Regions from separate parts of the Ensifer sp. CCNWLY38 genome, predicted to be linked through region 2. Evidence: riboswitches for the same ligand, from Rfam matches in the RefSeq annotation. Region 2 holds a riboswitch; each other region holds the start of a gene.

Region 1 (2,193 bases), on a different contig from region 2:
CCGCGCGCGACTGGCCGCGCATCTCATGCAAAACGGCGGGGCTTGAACCCCGCCGTCTGTTTGTTCAGGTGCCCATGGAAGGGCGTGATCCGCCGGATCAGTTCGCTCTGGCGAAACGCTCGTTGATGAAGCCGGAGACGACGCCAAGAACGATCCAGAAGGCGAGCGTGGTGGCGAGTGCGGCAACCGCAAACTCGGCGCCGAGAACGGCCGGAACGTTGCTCGTAATATCGACCGGCTGCGGCGCGCCGTAGACGTGCGGTGCTGCGATCAGCGCGAGGCCGACGACCTTGGACACGATCTCCTCGCGCAGGACGACGAGATAGAGGCCGACGGCCGAAAGGGCGACGGCTGCCAGCCACCAGGTCTGGCGGTCGCCAAGCTCGGCGGCCGGGAAACCCGGCAGTTCCGGCGGCAGGCCGATTGCCGGCAGCATGTGCACGGCAAGCCAGCCGCAGGCGCCCCAGAGCGCGCCGTTCCTGAGCGTGATCGGATAGCCGATCACCAGGCTGACGCCGGCCAAGAGCAGACCGAAGCCGGAGCCGGTGACGAGATTGGCGATCAGCGTGCCGGAGAAGCGGCTCATGCCGAACATGATGCCGCCTTCCTCGTGTTCGCCCTCATGGGCATAAGCCGGCGTGATCGGCGACAGTGCATCAAGCAGGGCGCCAACCGGCGAGACCGCCTTCAGCGACGAATGCTGGTCGTGACCCTCGGCGGCGGGTTGCGTCGTTCCAGGCTGTGCAGCGGGCTGCTCGGTTGCAGCCGGAGCCTCGCCTTCGAATTCCTCCGCATGCAGGATCAAAGGCGTGACCCTTAGTTCCTGGGCACCGGTCATGAAGACACCGGCAATCAGTCCAGCCACGATCGCGGCCAGAAGCGTTCTGACAATCATCTTGAAGTCCCTCGATAACGGCAAAAGCCACGCGCTGCGGCGTGGTTTGCAAGCCTTCCCATTCGCTGTGTCATGCGAACCATGCCGGTGCGCCGGCCGAAGCGGCGGCGTGCACAAGCACCGACATCCGGCTGAGGCCGGATGCGTTCAGGTCCGCTTTGTCGATGCGGAACGTTGGTGACGTTCCGGAACATCGCTTAGTGGCAGGGGAAGCCGTAGGAGTGGCGGGTGTCGTGCGCGGTGTCGTGCAGCACGGCCGAATTGGCAAGGCCGGCGCCGAAGACGAGGAATGCGCCGATGAAAAGCGCGATGACGCCAGCGGTCAGACGATCGCTGAGGGAGAGCGGAATGCTCGAAACAGTAGACGTAGCCATGACAACCTCCGTGATGGCATCGGGAAATTCCCGGTGTGGGCCCTATGCCCGTATCGAGTGGCAGGTTTCCTGGCTCACGGCGCTGGGCGGAATGCCCTTGATCTGCCTCGCCTTCCCAGATCGACCACCCTCTCGTGGTCTCCTCCAGTGGCTTCTTCCGGATCACTCCGGAATGGCAGATCGACGTCGCTCTACAGTCGCGGGGTCGGCCGTGATGTGAATGCCCAGCATGGGTCCATCCGTCACGTTCCCGTTTACTCCCGAAACACGTTCGCGTCCCGGGAACCAATCGATCCCAGATGATTAGGAGCGTGTCATGGCGTTGTCAATTGAGCCTGCGCCGCCCGCCGCTTCATCAGCGACAAAATCGCGAAGGATCATCTGCTTGTAGGCCTCGACGATGCGGTCGCCCTCGACGCGATCGACCGAAACGGCAAGCCGCATGGTGCAATCGCCGAGATGCATGATCAGGAAAGCGGCGCTGTCGATGGTTTCGCGCGGCGTTTCGGGCACAAGCCCGGCCCAGACATCGGCAAGCAGTTTGCCGCCGGCGCGGCTTTGCAGAAGATCGATCTCGCGCAGCGCCTTGTCGGCCTGCATCGCCGACCAGATGTCGCGCATCACAGGCTCGGCGAGGAACATGTCGTAATAAATGTCGAAGAGCACACAGAAAGCGTCGCGTAGTTCCGCGAGCGATGTGACCTTGGCAAGTTCGGCAGCGATGCACTCGTTGCACACGGCATTGTAGCGCTCGGCCAGCGTGCGCACGATCGCCGCCTTGTCGGGGAAGTACTGGTAGAGTGAGCCGATCGAAATTCCAGCTTTTTCAGCGACTTCGCTCATGCGCATGGCGTCGCTGCCCTTTTCCTGGATGAGCGCTGTCGCGCAGGCGAGGATGTGCTCGACGCGCTCGCGGCTGCGTTT
Region 2 (2,193 bases):
CGCGCGGAAGGTGAAGGTCATGACATCGGCGGTTTCGACAACCGCCGATGTGCATTCGAGCATCTGCTGCCGATCGATCCAGACATGCAGCTCGTCGAAATGATGGAAGGAGGACGCCATCTGCATGTCAGGCGACCTTGGAAAGGGGAGCCGCATCGCCCTGCAGGCGCTGCCCCATGAACTTGCAGTACCATTCGACGAACTGCATCACGCCGCCTTCATGCTCCGGCGAATAGGGGCCGGGCTCATAGGCCGGCGAGCGGATGCCGAAGGCATTTTCTTCGACGATCTGGCGGTCCTGGTCGTTGGTCTCGGTCCAGACATGAGTCAGATCCTCGAGCGTGTAGTCGACACCTTCGACCGCGTCCTTGTTGACCAGCCACTTCGTCGTCACCTGGGTGAGTTCCGGCCCGAGCGGCAATACGCGGAAGGTGATGGCGTGATCCGAAAGCACGTGGTTCCAGGTCGTGGGGTAGTGGAACATCAGGAGCGTGCCGATCTGCTTCTGCCTGACATCGGCCGACAGCGCCCTTTTGACGGCGGGCGCACCCGACATGGTGTAGCTTTCGGCATCATCGACCAGCGGCATGCGCGCGGCGCGGAACTGGCCGGTCGGCGACATCCGGAACTCGCTCGGCAGGCCCTCGGCCTCGCACTTCGCCCAATGGGCGGCAATCACCGGATCGTCCTTGGCGCCCTGCACCCCGGTCGCGGTCGGCGCTTCCGGATAGGTCCGGCAGAGCTCGGGGTGATTGGCGGCGCAGTGGTAGCACTCGCGGTTGTTCTCCCAGACGAGCTTCCAGTTTCCCTTTTCGATGATCGTGCTTTCGAAGGCGACCTTGGTCTCTCCCAGCCGGTGCGGCGCGAGATAGGGCGTGGCCAGCTCGCGGAAGGCGGCGAAATCCGCCGGCGTCTCCGACAGGTTGATGAAGATGTAGCCGCCGACCGTCTCGCAGTGGATCTGTTTCAGGCTGTGGGCTGCCTTGTCGAAGTCCTCGCCCATCTGGCGTGCGAAGAGCAGCGAGCCGTCGAGCTCATAGGTCCATTGATGATACGGACAGACGAGCTTTGCCGAAGAGCCCTTGTGCTGCGTGCAGACGCGGGAGCCGCGGTGACGGCAGGAGTTGTGGAGCGCGCGGATCGTGCCCTGGCGATCGCGGGTGACGACGACGGGATAATCGCCGACCTGGACGGTGAAATAGTTGCCGGCCCGCGGGATTTCGCAATCGTGGCCGATGAACAGCCAATCCCGATACCAGATGTTTTCCAGGTCCTGCCGGTAGTAGTCGGGGTCGATATAGAAGGCCCGATCGAGGCTGTAGCCGTCACGCCGGCCCTTGAGCTTACGAAGCATATCGTTTCTGGTGTCCATGTCCTGTCCTCATGCGCCATGTTTCGGAGAGGCAGGACAGGAACCCGCACGGGCGCACACCCATGCGTTTGAGGCTCCGATCCGGCTGCCCGCCGCAACCCGTTACGGTTATGTCTGTCAAGGCTGGTTCCGGGCTCAGGAGCCGTCCTTGTGGGACCAGCCCGGCGCCTTCCCGGACGGAACCGTCCAGTGGCCTTGTGCCGAGGCTTTCGCTCCACCACCGTTGCGGGGGCAGCGCCGGGATTTGACCGGCTTCCCAATTCTCCGCCTTCCCCCTTGGAAGACGACACCTTGAGTAAGGATATGTAAGCGTGGAAGGCGCCCCGGCAGGCGCCGGATAGCGACATTCAATTCCAGAATGACGACACGATCGAAACCGTCTTCTGGAAACGGATATGAAAATTTTTCACTTTATAAACATATAGATAGATCAAAAACTGGGCATATGCCGTCTTTTGCGACCGATATGGCGCAGGCACGGGAAGGCTTCGCCCGTTTGCGACATTCCCATGAACGTGCAGGGGTATCTTCCGCGAACGAACGGAAATCCTTCATTAACCATAAGCCACTAGGCTTGCCGGCGGACGAAGATGTCCGGCAGGCAGATGGCACGCTGACGATCATGGCAAAGTTCAGATATTACGACGCAGCGGCCGAGAAGCCGCCGGCGGTCATGCCGAAGACGGCAGTTCACACCGAGTTTCTGCGCACCGGCAGGATCAACCGCCGGCAATGGCTGCCGAGCGAAAGACGGTATCTGAGCTACGAGGAAGTCGCGGACAGGACCGGCAAGAAGCTCGCGACCGCCGGTGACACGACGC
Region 3 (2,193 bases), on a different contig from region 2:
GGGATGATGCCGGAGGACTGGTTTTCGATCTGCTTGATCGGTGCGCCCATCTCTCTGATGTTGGTGAGCGACAGCGCCACGCCGCCGCCGCGCTTGGAGAGCTGCAACGCGGAATTAATCGCGCGGCCGATGCTTTCCATATTGTCCTCGACCCTAAGCAAGAAGCAGGAGACGAGCTCGCCGCGTTGCTTTTTGCCGGCATTGAGGAAGGTCGGCGTCGCCGGCTGGAAACGGCCGGAAATGATCTCGTCGACGAGATCGCGGGCAAGCTGTTCGTTGCCGCGCGCCAGCGTCATCGCCACCATACAGACGCGGTCTTCGTAGCGCTCCAGGTAGCGCTTTCCGTCAAAGGTCTTCAGCGTATAGGACGTGTAGTATTTGAACGCGCCGAGGAAAGTCGGGAAGCGGAACTTCTTCCCATAAGCGTGGTCGTAGAGATCGCGCACGAAGTTGAAGGAATACTGATCCAGCACCTGCTGTTCATAGTAGCCCTCGGTCACCAGATAATCGAGCTTCTCCCTGAGGTTATGGAAGAAGACGGTGTTCTGGTTGACGTGCTGGAGGAAGTACTGCTTCGCCGCCAGCCGGTCCTTGTCGAGCTGGATCCGTCCCTCTTCATCATAGAGGTTCAGCATCGCGTTCAGCGCATGATAGTCGAGCGCCGGTTCCGTCGCCTTCAGGGGGCGTTCGAGTGTTGAGACGTCCAAAATCGTTCCATCCCGTTTCTGACATTGGCGACGTCCTCCTCGGTTCCGAGCAGCTCGAACCGGTAGAGGTAGGGCACCCGGCACTTGGCCGCGATGACGTCGCCGGCGATCCCGTAGGTCGCGCCGAAATTGCTGTTGCCCGCAGCAATCACGCCGCGGATGTGAGAGCGGTTGCCCGCATCGTTGAGGAAGCGGATCACCTGTTTCGGCACGGCGCCCCGGCCGTCGTCGCCGCAGTAGGTGGGCACGACCAACACGAAGGGCTCGGAAACCGTAAGCGAAGCCTTACTTTCCTTGAGCGGTATGCGCGCTGCGCGAAGGCCGAGCTTTTCGACGAAGCGATGGGTGTTTTCCGAGCGGCTGGAAAAATAGACGATCAGGCCCACCGCCTGTCTCCTCTAGGAAAGCGCGCTGATCTTGTCGGGGCGAAAACCCGCCCAGTGTTCGGGGCCGGCGACGACGACTGGAAGCTGCATATAACCGAGGCCCTTGACCGTTTCGAGCGCGTCCTGGTCGACGGAGATATCAATGATCTCGTAGTTGACACCCTGGCGATCGAGCGCCCGATAGGTCGCGGTGCATTGGACGCAGGCGGGCTTGCTGTAGACGGTAACGTTCATTTCTTCCTCGTTTGGTCGGCTGGATGAGAGCATGAGAAGGCGCACGGACACGCAACCGCGATCCGGCGAAATGCAGGGCTGTCATGGCTGTGGCTCGCTCGGATCTGGACGCCCGGGCGTGCCTCTTCGTCAGATGCGCGGGAAACCGCGCCTCTTGATTGGCGAGTGATAGAATTTCAATGACGCGGACATGACTTCACCCCGAAGCTTTCGACAGGCTGCCGGGGAGATGTCGAGACGATCAGGCAGGCTCATCCTGCCGCACGCAACTCAACCCCTCCGGACACCCCGCCCGTGGACGTTTGTTGCTCGAGGCAGGTCTCCTGGCTCACGGGTCTCAGCTTCCACCCCGACCTTCCCGAGGCCTCATGCCTCAGTGGTCCAATTCCGGACAGTCGCTCGCCGTCTACAGTTGCGGGGGCAGCTACGGCATAGCCTGGCGAAAACTCGCCGACGCACCGTATTCCCGTCTTAGCTCTCAATCCCTGCGAATCGAGAGAACCTCGAACACTAGATATAGTAGTTCATCGCAATTCTGCGTCAATAGGTTCGAAGTGCCTAAAGCTGGGGAGAGAAGGTGATTTCTTTCGCCGTGTGGCTAACAAGGAGTAAACGGCGGGATGCGGCGAAACCTGTGGGTGGAGAGCTGCGCGGCTTCTAGCCACGCCGGATCTCTCCCGAATTCGGTCCGCGGGCTGGCACGTGGCAGATCACGACAACTGCGCTGTCTCTTGCCTCTGCGTTCCGTCAATCGCAGAGCGACATGCTTACGTCTTTGTTTTCTCCGGGCTGGGCTCGAGGCGAAGCCCTTGCCATTTGCGGCGCGTCGCCGCAATCCCGCTCCGGCGAGGGCGGTGACTTGCGCG
Region 4 (2,193 bases), on a different contig from region 2:
GATCATCCGAGGGAGGAATTTCAATGAGCGGACAAATGGAAGGCAAGATCGCCATCGTCACCGGCGGCACGCAAGGCCTGGGCGCAACGATCGCCGGCCTATTCGCCGAACGCGGTGCGGCGGGCATCGTCATTTGTGGGCGCAATGCCGCCAAGGGACGGGCGAAGGCCGAGGAAATCGACAAGGCCAGCGGCGCGAAAGTGGTCTATGTCGAGGCCGATCTCGAAAAGGTGGACGACGCCCGCAAGGTCGTTGCCGCCTGCGATGCGCAGTTCGGCCGGGTTGATGCGCTGATCAACGCTGCGGCCATCACCGACCGCGGCACGATCCTCGACACGACACCGGAACTCTTCGACCGCATGTTCGCCATCAATGTGCGGGCGCCGTTTTTCCTGATGCAGGAGTCGGTGAAGGTGATGCGGCGTGAGCGTACCGAAGGCACGATCGTCAATATCGGTTCGATGTCGGCAATGGCCGGCCAACCCTTTATCGCGGCCTATTGCTCGTCGAAAGGGGCCCTGGAGACGCTGACCAAGAACACGGCCTATGCGCTTCTGCGCAACCGCATCCGCGTCAATGGCCTGAACATCGGCTGGATGGCTTCCGAAGGCGAGGACCGGATCCAGCGCGAGTTTCACGGTGCTGCCGCGGATTGGCTCGAAAAGGCGGCCGCCAGCCAGCCCTTCGGCAGGCTCGTCGATCCGTCGGAGGTGGCGCGCGCTTGCGCCTACCTGTCTTCCGCCGAATCCGGGCTGATGACCGGATCGATGATCTGCTTCGACCAGTCGGTCTGGGGCGGCTATGACGGTTCGCCGCATCCGGTGGCGCCGCTCTAGATCACAATGATTTTGGGTCGGGGCGACCCAAAATCATAAACGTGATCGGTCCTTAGAAGTTAGAGCGGAATGCGGGCGGAAAACTGCGCGCACTTTTTCCTCATCCCGCTCTGACGGGCGCTTGTCTTTCGCTAGTGGCTGTGCCCTTATGACGCCGTCAGGTGCCTGCGCAAGCGGGAGAATCGGGAATCCGGTGTCATTCCGGAACGTGCCCAACGCTGTGACGGGGACGGTTGCCTCAAGAAGTGCCTTGAATTGATTCAAGGTTTTGCCACTGGATCTTCAATCGATCTGGGAAGGTGAGGCGACCGGTTGAACCGAAGTCAGAAGACCGGCCTGGCGAGATAGACCGAACCCCGCGCGGACGGCGGGAGGTTTTCGCATTGTTGGGGATCAAACGATGCTGACTGAACCGAAGGGCGGCCTTGCGGCTGCCGGTGCCTTTTCGCCGGATGAGCGGGAGGCCGTCTACCGCGCCATCGAAACACGCCGCGACGTGCGCGACGAATTCCTGGCCGAACCTCTTCCCGACGATCTGGTGAAACGCCTGCTCGCCGCGGCGCACAGCGCGCCATCGGTGGGCTTCATGCAGCCCTGGAACTTCGTGCTGGTGCGGGGGGCAGAAACGCGCGAGCGCGTCTGGCAGGCCTTTCGCCGCGCCAATGATGAGGCCGCCTTGATGTTCGAGGCAGAGCAGCAGGCCAAATACCGCTCGCTGAAGCTTGAAGGCATTCGCAAGGCGCCGCTCAGCATCTGCGTCACCTGCGACCGCACGCGCGGCGGCGCCGTCGTTCTCGGGCGCACGCACAATCCGCAGATGGATGTCTATTCGACGGTTTGCGCCGTACAGAACCTGTGGCTTGCGGCCCGCGCGGAAGGGGTTGGCGTCGGCTGGGTCAGCATCTTCCACGAGACCGAGATCAAGGCGATCCTCGGCATTCCTGATCATATCGAGATCGTCGCCTGGCTCTGCCTCGGCTATGTCGATCGCCTTTACCGGCAGCCCGAGCTGGCGGTGAAAGGATGGCGGCAGCGCCTGCCGCTGGAAGAACTGGTGTTCGAGGAAGGCTGGGGGAACTGCAGCGAGAGTTCCTAAAGCCCGTCGCGCAAAAGTGCGCAGCGATCGCGACGCGCTTTAAGGCGGCGCCGGGATCAGTTCTGGACCGGTTGATAGGCCGGTCCCTTCGGGTGCTTCAGGTCGATCGAGGTTTCTTCCTGCGGCAGGAAGGTCGGGCCGACGACGCGCACCTTGCTCTTGGACGGGTCGTAGGGCCGCTCCTCGGCCGGCACCTTGGCGGTCGTGGTATCCGCCGGTTTCTTGGTTTCGATCACGACGATGGACGACTGATCGTCGCCG

The links. Region 2 has a riboswitch for cobalamin ahead of V7S54_RS01520 (aromatic ring-hydroxylating oxygenase subunit alpha). Riboswitches for the same ligand answer to the same signal wherever they lie in the genome.
Region 1: it holds a riboswitch for cobalamin, as region 2 does, so the genes downstream of both, V7S54_RS10540 (CbtB domain-containing protein) here and V7S54_RS01520 (aromatic ring-hydroxylating oxygenase subunit alpha) in region 2, are expected to answer to the same signal.
Region 3: it holds a riboswitch for cobalamin, as region 2 does, so the genes downstream of both, nrdH (glutaredoxin-like protein NrdH) here and V7S54_RS01520 (aromatic ring-hydroxylating oxygenase subunit alpha) in region 2, are expected to answer to the same signal.
Region 4: it holds a riboswitch for cobalamin, as region 2 does, so the genes downstream of both, bluB (5,6-dimethylbenzimidazole synthase) here and V7S54_RS01520 (aromatic ring-hydroxylating oxygenase subunit alpha) in region 2, are expected to answer to the same signal.

What each region holds. Positions count from the first base shown of each region.
Region 1 is NZ_JBBBBO010000004.1:189,680-191,872, forward strand. Features, by position in the region: gene V7S54_RS10530 ((2Fe-2S)-binding protein) at 1-46, shown strand, start outside; gene V7S54_RS10535 (CbtA family protein) at 98-895, opposite strand; gene V7S54_RS10540 (CbtB domain-containing protein) at 1,093-1,269, opposite strand; cobalamin riboswitch at 1,312-1,574, opposite strand; gene V7S54_RS10545 (TetR/AcrR family transcriptional regulator) at 1,573-2,193, opposite strand, start outside.
Region 2 is NZ_JBBBBO010000001.1:286,023-288,215, forward strand. Features, by position in the region: gene V7S54_RS01515 (hybrid-cluster NAD(P)-dependent oxidoreductase) at 1-126, opposite strand, end outside; gene V7S54_RS01520 (aromatic ring-hydroxylating oxygenase subunit alpha) at 128-1,372, opposite strand; cobalamin riboswitch at 1,477-1,681, opposite strand; gene V7S54_RS01525 (DUF6656 family protein) at 1,995-2,193, shown strand, end outside.
Region 3 is NZ_JBBBBO010000003.1:316,937-319,129, forward strand. Features, by position in the region: gene nrdE (class 1b ribonucleoside-diphosphate reductase subunit alpha) at 1-707, opposite strand, end outside; gene nrdI (class Ib ribonucleoside-diphosphate reductase assembly flavoprotein NrdI) at 677-1,093, opposite strand; gene nrdH (glutaredoxin-like protein NrdH) at 1,106-1,327, opposite strand; cobalamin riboswitch at 1,624-1,848, opposite strand; gene V7S54_RS08605 (hypothetical protein) at 2,075-2,193, opposite strand, start outside.
Region 4 is NZ_JBBBBO010000002.1:413,978-416,170, forward strand. Features, by position in the region: gene V7S54_RS06240 (SDR family oxidoreductase) at 24-836, shown strand; cobalamin riboswitch at 979-1,190, shown strand; gene bluB (5,6-dimethylbenzimidazole synthase) at 1,237-1,932, shown strand; gene V7S54_RS06250 (DUF2865 domain-containing protein) at 1,989-2,193, opposite strand, start outside.